DNA from 4 places in the Streptomyces sp. NPDC018000 genome. Region 1 is predicted to be linked to each of the others. Evidence: riboswitches for the same ligand, from Rfam matches in the RefSeq annotation. Region 1 holds a riboswitch; each other region holds the start of a gene.
The links. Region 1 has a riboswitch for cobalamin ahead of ACH4EW_RS14515 (ABC transporter substrate-binding protein). Riboswitches for the same ligand answer to the same signal wherever they lie in the genome.
Positions count from the first base shown of each region.

Region 2: another riboswitch for cobalamin. It lies ahead of ACH4EW_RS20175 (prenyltransferase/squalene oxidase repeat-containing protein); the one in region 1 lies ahead of ACH4EW_RS14515 (ABC transporter substrate-binding protein).
Region 3: another riboswitch for cobalamin. It lies ahead of ACH4EW_RS10420 (ribonucleoside-diphosphate reductase subunit alpha); the one in region 1 lies ahead of ACH4EW_RS14515 (ABC transporter substrate-binding protein).
Region 4: another riboswitch for cobalamin. It lies ahead of ACH4EW_RS26395 (cobalamin biosynthesis protein); the one in region 1 lies ahead of ACH4EW_RS14515 (ABC transporter substrate-binding protein).

Region 1 is NZ_JBIRGM010000005.1:14,455-16,637, forward strand. It holds gene ACH4EW_RS14510 (FecCD family ABC transporter permease) at 1-204, opposite strand, end outside; gene ACH4EW_RS14515 (ABC transporter substrate-binding protein) at 201-1,187, opposite strand; cobalamin riboswitch at 1,226-1,349, opposite strand; gene ACH4EW_RS14520 (hypothetical protein) at 1,742-2,176, opposite strand.
Region 2 is NZ_JBIRGM010000009.1:57,629-59,811, reverse strand. It holds gene ACH4EW_RS20180 (MBL fold metallo-hydrolase) at 1-852, shown strand, start outside; cobalamin riboswitch at 974-1,113, shown strand; gene ACH4EW_RS20175 (prenyltransferase/squalene oxidase repeat-containing protein) at 1,221-2,183, shown strand, end outside.
Region 3 is NZ_JBIRGM010000003.1:428,642-430,824, reverse strand. It holds gene mctP (monocarboxylate uptake permease MctP) at 1-629, shown strand, start outside; cobalamin riboswitch at 787-922, shown strand; gene ACH4EW_RS10420 (ribonucleoside-diphosphate reductase subunit alpha) at 1,066-2,183, shown strand, end outside.
Region 4 is NZ_JBIRGM010000018.1:25,056-27,238, reverse strand. It holds gene ACH4EW_RS26405 (anion permease) at 1-133, shown strand, start outside; gene ACH4EW_RS26400 (hypothetical protein) at 169-399, shown strand; cobalamin riboswitch at 570-701, shown strand; gene ACH4EW_RS26395 (cobalamin biosynthesis protein) at 849-1,892, shown strand; gene ACH4EW_RS26390 (cobyric acid synthase) at 1,889-2,183, shown strand, end outside.

The sequences.
Region 1 (2,183 bases):
TACCTCCCACACGATCGTCGGGTACGCACCGGTGCGTTCACCGCCCAGGACCGTACTCAATACCTCGCCCGGCGGAATCCGTACCGGGCCGAGCGCCAGGCCGGCCACCGCCGCCGCGAGCAGCAGCACCGTGAGGACGCCGATCACGACGGGGGTCGAGCGGAGGACGGACTTCGGGCCGGGGCGGGCGGACTCCGCGCTCACGGAGTGCCGGGGTGCAGCTGCCCGGCCAGGTCCTGCACGGCGTCGGCGACCCGCACACCGAGCACGGCCGAGGACAGCGGGAGGACCGCGAACTTCTTGTTCTTGATCGCCGGCACGTCCGCGAGCGCCGGATCATTCAGCAGCCGCTTCTTCTTGGCCGCGACCGTGGTGCCGCCGTAGTCGTAGATCACGACCACCTCGGGCTTGCGCTTGATGACCTGCTCCCAGGACACGTCGCCGAAGGTGCCGTCGAGGTCCGCGAAGACGTTCCTGCCCCCGGCGAGCCGGACGATTTCGCTGCCGATGCCGTTGCCGCCCGCTGTGAACGCGGAGCTGTCGCCGGAGTCGTAGACGAACACCGAGGGATGTGAGGAGCCCTTGAGCTCTGTCTCGACCGCCCTGATCTTCTGCCGCTCCTCGGCGATCAGCTTCCTGCCGCGCTCCGGTACGCCGAAGGTCCTGGCGACCTGGGTGATCTCGGTAGCGAGCTGATCGATACCGACCTTGCCCTTGGTGCAGTACTCGATGTTCAGCCGGGTGTTGATGCCGCTCTTCCGGAGCCCCGCCCGGTCCTGGCCCCTGGCCTTGTCGAAGGCGCTGCTGTATCCGCCGTAGACGAAGTCGGGGTTGGCGCCGAGCAGCACCTCCTTGGAGGGGTACTCCTTCGCGAGCACCTTGGTTCCGGCGTATGCGGACCGGTACTTCGGCAGGATGCTGTCGTCCAGGTAGGCGGTCCCGGCCAGCCGGTCCTGGAGCCCAAGGGCCAGCATGATTTCGGTGGCGTGCTGGTTCATGGTGACGGCCCGCTTCGGAGGGGCTTCGAAGGTCGTCTTCATACCGCAGTTGGTGACGGTGTAGGGGAAACCGTCGGCGGCCGGTGCGGCCTCTGTCTTGTCCTCGCCGCCCGTGCCGGAGCCGCAGCCAGTGAGCGGCAGCAGAAGCAGCGGTATGAGCGCGAGTGGTACACGGCGGATCCGGGGCATGACCGAGCCTTTCCGGGGGATGTCCTCGTCCCCTGGTTGTACGGAGAAGGCGGCGCGGCCAGTGTCTGGCTTCCGGGCTGCTGCAGCCCGGTCACAGTGGCGGGACCGTACCGGATTCACACCGGTTTCCTGACGCGCGTCGCCTGAGTTTCGGGGCCCAGTCTGTCAGACCGCATACTGCGGTTGCCTTCCGGGCCGCAACAGACAATCGGGATAGCAGTGGCGAAATGTGATCCCCTCTCCTGTTGGCCGGGTTGCACAAATGCCTTTTGTACCTATGCGTCATTGTTCGATGCGAGGGTGTTGCTGTTCTTGTCCAGCCCCGGCCCTTCACTCCCGAGCACCCCGGCGGCGGCTGGCCCGCCACCCCGAGGAACGCGGCTTTGCCATGTCCCACCCGGCCGACGAACACCGTGCTGCGGACTGAGCGGAGCACAGGTCAGAGGGCCACTGTCCGGCTGGTGTTGGCGCGGCCGGGGGCGCATCGATGATGCCGTGGGTGGGGTCCGGCAAATTCCTGGGGCGGTGGATGGGACCTGGCCCTGCGCTCAGGCTCAGACCTTCACGGTGCCGGAATCATCCCGAATTCCGAGCACGCATGCCACGACAACCATCAGCGAGAGCAGGATCATTACCGCGTTGATCAGCACATCTGGTCCTGCATCCTGCTTCATGGCATTGGATGACGCCATCCATGCGATCGCGCACTGTGCAATCACGCAGCAGCACAGGAAAGCTGCGCGGCCCCCTCGGGGGATCCTGCCGCTGATTCGCGGAAGCGTCAGGACGGCTGCAGCACCCAGCAGAATGATGGCTGCTCCGATCTCGGTTGCGAGGAAGATGGCCGCACCCAATCTGTCGGGAGCGCTGTGGTCGATCTCAGAAGTGTCGATGACCAGAACCATGAACGCGATCTCGAAGAGCAGAATGTAGACGATCTGCAGCGTCAAAATTGCTGCACCTGCCCGCCTGAAGAATGCAGTGGTCAAGTGTTGC
Region 2 (2,183 bases), on a different contig from region 1:
ATCGCCGACATCCATGGCGTGGTCATCACCCACCACCACCCGGACCACCACGGCCTCTCCGGCCAGGTACGCGAGGCGTCCGGGGCCTGGATCGCCATGCATGCGGCGGACACCGCGATCGTGCGCCGCACCCGGCAGTCGGAACCCGGCACCTGGCTGACGTACCTCGCGGCGAAGCTCACGGCGGTCGGTGCGCCCGAGGAGCATCTCGCGCCGTTGCGGGCCGCCGCGGCCGATGGAGGCCGGATGCGTACCCTGCCCGGACTGCGGTCGGCGCTTCCGGACCGGGAGATCGTTCCCGGTGAACTCCTCGATCTGGCAGGGCGCAAGCTGCGGGCCATCTGGACGCCGGGGCACACGCCCGGCCATGTCTGCCTGCATCTGGAGGAGAAACATCCGGGGAATCTGCCCGGTCGGGGCCGGCTCTTCTCCGGGGATCATCTGCTGCCGGGGATCAGTCCGCACATCGGGCTGTACGAGAACCCGGACGACGCGGCGGTCACCGACCCCCTGGGCGACTACCTCGACTCGCTGGAGCGCATCGGCCGGCTCGGGGTCGCGGAGGTGCTGCCCGCCCATCAGTACGCGTTCACGGATGCCGCGGGGCGCGTTCGGGAACTCCTGGACCACCACGAGGAGCGGCTGACCGGACTGCTCGGACTGCTGGCCACACCGCTCACGCCGTGGGAACTGGCCGAGCGGATGGAGTGGAACCGGCCGTGGGAGCAGATCCCGCACGGCTCACGGAACATCGCGGTCTCCGAGGCCGAGGCGCATCTGCGGCGGCTGGTGAAGCTCGGGCGTGCGGAGGCCGTGCCGGGGAGCAAGCCTGTGACGTACGTCGCAGTTTGACGGGAGGCTCCCAAGGACAGGCGTCGGCGCCCCGCCCGGCCCGGAGGCCGTCCGATCCCGCCCGGCCCGGCCAGTGACGTATATCGCTGCCCCGGGCGGTCCTCCGCCCAAGGGAGGCAGGATATGGCCCGGTAGAGTGGGCGAGTCGTCATCATGCCCGTTCAGGGGGAAGCCGGTGCGAATCCGGCACTGACCACGCAGCCGTGAACCGTCGTCGAAGGCGGTGAGTCGGAATGCCCTGTCCGCGGTCGTGACCGGCTCGCACCACCGGAACCCCGGTGGTCGGCACCGTCGAGGTATACGGAGCCGGAGCCTGGTGCGTAAGCGTGCCTGTGCCCGGCTCCCCCGCAGGAGAGGCCCCGCCCGCCATGACCGTACGCCGCAGCGCAGCAACGCTCGCCGCCACCGTCGCCGTGTTCTGTGCGGCCGCTGCGCCGGTCGCGGTCGCGGCCCCGTCCCCGTCCCCCTCGCCGTCCGCCGCGCTGCCGTCCGGGCTGTACGGCACGAAGGACCCCACCTACGACGGGGTCTGGCGGCAGTCGCTGGCCTTCCTCGCCCAGCGGGTCGAGGGCGTCACGCCCGCCAAGGAGTCGGTGGACTGGCTGATCGCCCAGCAGTGCGCCAACGGCGCCTACGCCGCGTACCGGGCCGACGTCTCCAAGCCGTGCGACAAGAAGACGGTGCTGGACACCAACGCCACCGCCGCCGCCGTCCAGGCGTTCGTCGAGGTGGGCGGGCACCGGGACACCGTGAACAACTCGGTCCGCTGGCTGAAGTCCGTGCAGAACGAGGACGGCGGCTGGGGCTACACCCCGGGCGCGCCCAGCGACGCCAACTCCACCTCGCTGGTGATCGGCGCCCTTGCCCGGCAGGGGCAGCGGCTCGCGGACATCACGACCCCCGAAGGCAAGACGCCCTACGACCCGCTGCTCGCGCTCGCGATCCCGTGCGGCGGCAAGGACGGCGGCGCCTTCGCCTACCAGCCCGACAAGTCCGGGAAGCTCGCCGCCAACGCGGACGCCACCGCGGCCGCCGTGCTCGGCACGATGGGCAAGGCCATGGCCGTGGGGAACAACGCCGCAGCGGGCAATGCGCCCAGCTGCCACCCGGGGTCCGACCTCACGCCCGAGCAGGCCGCGCAGAACGGCGCCCACTTCCTCGCGGACGCCCTCTCGACCAGCGGTCATCTCGACCTGGCGCCGATGCCCGGCGCCACCGACTCCACCCCGCAGCCCGACGTCGGCAACACCGCGGACGCGGTCGTCGCGCTGTCCGCCGCGGGCCACCAGGACAAGGCGGACAAGGCCGTGACCTGGCTGAAGAAGAACTCC
Region 3 (2,183 bases), on a different contig from region 1:
GGTTCGCGGGCGTCGCGTTCGCCGCCATCGGCATCGGCGCGCTGGTGCCCGCCGCGATCATGTCGATCGCCGCGGCGAACCTCTTCACCCGCAACATCTACAAGGACTTCCTGAAGCCGGACGCGACCCCGGAGCAGGAGACCAAGGTCTCCAAGCTGGTGTCGCTGCTGGTGAAGGTCGGCGCGCTCGCCTTCGTCCTCACCATGGACAAGACGGTCGCGATCAACTTCCAGCTGCTGGGCGGGATCTGGATCCTCCAGACGATGCCGGCCCTGGTCGGCGGCCTGTTCACCCGCTGGTTCCACCACTGGGCGCTGCTCGCGGGCTGGGCGGTCGGCATGGTGTACGGGACAGTGGCCGCGTACGGGGTCGCCAGCCCGACCCAGGCGCACTTCGGCGGGTCGTCCAAGGAGATCCCGGGCATCGGCGAGATCGGCTACATCGGTCTGACTGCGTTTGTGCTGAACGTGGTGGTGACGGTGGCACTCACCTTCATCCTGCACGCGGTGAGGGCGCCCGTCGGAATCGACGAGACCTCCCCGGCCGACTACACGGCCGACGCGGGCGACCCGGGCGTCCAGGTGGAGCTCCCGCGGGCCACGGCGGGGGCGCCGGGCGGCGGCCACTGACGACCGCCACCACGGCCGGACGGCGGCCCGTCGAGCCCTTCTCACCGGGGCGCGGCAGGCCGTTCGTCTGCTCCGAGAGGGGTTCGCACGGCTTGCCCCGTCACCCCGGCTCATGTTGCGTGACACAACATATGGGGCCGTCACATCAGGCGGCCCCCACATGTATGCTCATGCTCGCTGTCGCCGCAGGGAAATCCGGTGCGAATCCGGAACTGTCCCGCAACGGTGTATTCGGTGTGCTTTTGTACACCCTCAAGTAAGTCCGAGGACCTGCCGACAGCGCATCCGGCTCGACCGAACCGGATGCCAGACGTCCGGGCCTCGCGGATGGGCCGGTGGACGCCGCACGCAATGCTGCCCTCCTTCCTCGGGCATGCCTCAGCGCGGCTGCCCCGCTCCCCCGCCCGGCCCCGAGCCGAGCGAGGGAGAGCACCACGTGACCATCGCGCCAGCCGATCCGGCTTCAGTCGCCGAGTCCGCGGCAACCACGAACGACGGACCGGGGACCGCACTGCTGCGGGTCCTGACCGACCTCACCGTCGATCTGCCCGACACCGACCCCGGTCGCGTCGCCGCCGCCGCGCTGCGCGGCCGCAACGCCCGTTCGGACGAGGCAGAGTTGCGTGCGCTGGCCAGCGAGGCCGCCGCGGGTCTGATCTCCGAGGACCCGGCATACTCCCGGCTCGCCGCCCGACTCCTCACCCGCACCATCGCGGACGAGGCAGCCGGTCAGGGCGCGGTGTCCTTCTCCGCCTCGGTCGCCGTCGGACACCGCGAGGGTCTGATCGCGGATCGTACGGCCGCGTTCGTGGAGCTCCACGCGAACCGCCTCGACGCGTTGGTCGAGCAGGCGCTCGCCGACGGCGCGGACGACCGGTTCGGCTACTTCGGGCTGCGGACCCTGCACAGCCGCTATCTGCTGCGCCACCCGCACACCCGTCAGGTCATCGAGACGCCACAGCACTTCATGCTGCGGATCGCGTCCGGTCTCGCCGATGACGACTCGGCACGCGCGCTGGACGAGGTCGCCTCGCTGTACGGTCTGATGAGCCGCCTCGACTACCTCCCCTCCTCCCCCACGCTCTTCAACTCCGGCACCCGGCACCCGCAGATGTCCTCCTGCTATCTGCTGGACTCCCCGCTCGACGAGCTCGACTCGATCTACGACCGCTACCACCAGGTGGCCCGGCTCTCCAAGCACGCGGGCGGCATCGGTCTCTCGTACTCCCGCATCCGCGCCCGCGGTTCGCTGATCCGAGGCACCAATGGGCACTCCAACGGCATCGTGCCGTTCCTGAAGACGCTCGACGCCTCTGTCGCCGCGGTCAACCAGGGAGGCCGCCGCAAGGGCGCCGCCGCCGTCTACCTGGAGACCTGGCACGCGGACATCGAGGAGTTCCTGGAGCTGCGCGACAACACGGGTGAGGACCAGCGTCGTACGCACAACCTCAACCTGGCGCACTGGATCCCGGACGAGTTCATGCGCCGGGTCGACGCGGACGGGGACTGGTCGCTGTTCTCACCCGCCGACGTGCCCGAGCTGGTCGACCTGTG
Region 4 (2,183 bases), on a different contig from region 1:
CGTGGTCACCGCTGCCATCGCCTCCGTCAGCCCGCCACTCACCGCGGCCCAGGCAGCGACCCAGGACCTCAAGGCCACCATTCCGGCCGCGGCCGGAACCACCCAGGACCCGGCGCGAACCGCCACCCTCTAGGTCAGCCACCTACGCCGGCCGTCTAAGGATTCAGCATGAACATCGACTGGGCAGCCCTCGGCTCCGTCTTCGGCGTCTCACTCGTCGTCACCGTCGCGCTGGTGGGTCTCTTCACCCTGGGCATCGTCGGTCTCTCCAAGCAGCCCGAACCTGCGGCGCAGGGCGGCTCCGGCGGCTCGCTGCTGCTGGCCCGCGCCGGTGCGTACGTCTGCTTCGCGCTGTGTGCTGCGGCGGTCCTGTACGGGATCTATCTGATCGTCGCCTGAGCCCTTCTCCGGGCACACCGCATCGGGCCGGACACACCTCGTGTGTCCGGCCCGATGCGGTGTGCCCGGTCCGATGTGGGGCTCAGCACACTGCACCGTCGCAGATCAACAGCAGGTTGACGGGCGTTCGCAGGGCGTGGTGGACTGCCGGAGCCGATTACGGCGACAGCAGAGGAAGCCGGTGCGAATCCGGCGCGGTCCCGCCACTGTCACCGGGGAGCAGTCCCCCACACCGGAAGTCACGGCGCGCGCGAGCGGGCTGGAAGGCCGGGGGAACTGCGGATCCGGGAGCCAGGAGACTCTCGTCGCCGGTCACGTCGAACCAGGGCGCGGACCCTGAGTGAGGACATATCGCCATGCCTGGCTGCCGTGCGTCCGTTTCTGTGGCGCTCTCGACGACGAGAGCCGCCTGTACGAAGGTCCTTCGAGGCGCAACGGCCGGTTGAGCCGTGCGTGCCGACCGCATTTTCGCGTACGGCGCCACGGCCGGTCTGATCGGCGATCTGCTGCTCGGTGACCCCCGCAGGGGACATCCGGTCGCCGCCTTCGGGCGGGCCGCAGCAGGCGTCGAGCGCCGTCTCTGGCGCGACCACCGCGGGTGGGGCGCGCTGCACACGCTCGTCTGCGCAGGGGGCGCGGCGGGTGGTGCCGCGCTGATCACCCGTGCCGTACGCAGCCACCCCGCCGCCTCCGTCGCACTGACCGCGGCCGCCACCTGGTCCGTCGTCGGCGGTACGTCCCTGGGGCGTGAGGCCCGGACCATCGGCGCCGCCCTGGCAGCCGGTGACATCGATTCGGCCCGCGAGCGGCTGCCGCATCTGTGCGGGCGCGACCCGCAGTCCCTCGACGGACCGCAGATCGCCCGCGCCGTGGTGGAGTCCGTGGCCGAGAACACCTCGGACGCCGTGGTCGGCGCCCTGGTGTGGGGCGCGCTGGCCGGTGTGCCCGGGCTCGTCGGCTTCCGGGCCGCGAACACCCTCGACGCCATGGTCGGCCACCGGTCGCCCCGCCACCGGCGCTACGGCTGGGCCTCGGCCCGCCTCGACGACCTCGCGGGCTGGCCGGGTGCCCGGCTCACAGCCCTGCTCGCCGTGGCCGCCGGGGGGCGGCCACGTGGAGCGGTACGGGCGTGGCGGGCCGACGCGGCCAAGCACCCGAGCCCCAACGCGGGCCCGGTGGAGGCCTCGTTCGCGGGCGCACTCGGCGTACGGCTCGGCGGGACCCTCGCGTACGGCGGCCGGGTAGAACACCGCCCCGTCCTCAACGGGGAGACGGGCCGGGCGGTGGAGACCGAGGACATCGAACGCGCGGTACGGCTGTCGCGCCGGGTGAGTGCGCTGGCCCTCGGCATGTGTGTGGCGGGGCGGCTGGGTGCGGGTCTCGTCGCACGACGGATCGCAGGACATCGGTCCGCAGGACATCGGTCCGCAGGACATCGGTCCGCAGGACTCCGGGTCACAGGACGTCGGATCGCAGGACGGAGACGGACATGAGCGGCGGGCTGCTGGTCGCCGGAACCACCTCGGACGCGGGCAAGAGCGTCGTCACGGCAGGCATCTGCCGCTGGCTCGTGCGCCGGGGCGTGAAGGTGGCGCCCTTCAAGGCGCAGAACATGTCGCTGAATTCGTTCGTCACCCGCGAGGGCGCCGAGATCGGGCGCGCCCAGGCCATGCAGGCCCGGGCCGCCCGGGTGGAGCCGACCGCGCTGATGAACCCGGTGCTGCTCAAGCCCGGTGGGGACCGCTCCAGCCAGGTCGTCCTGATGGGCAGACCGGTGGGCGAGA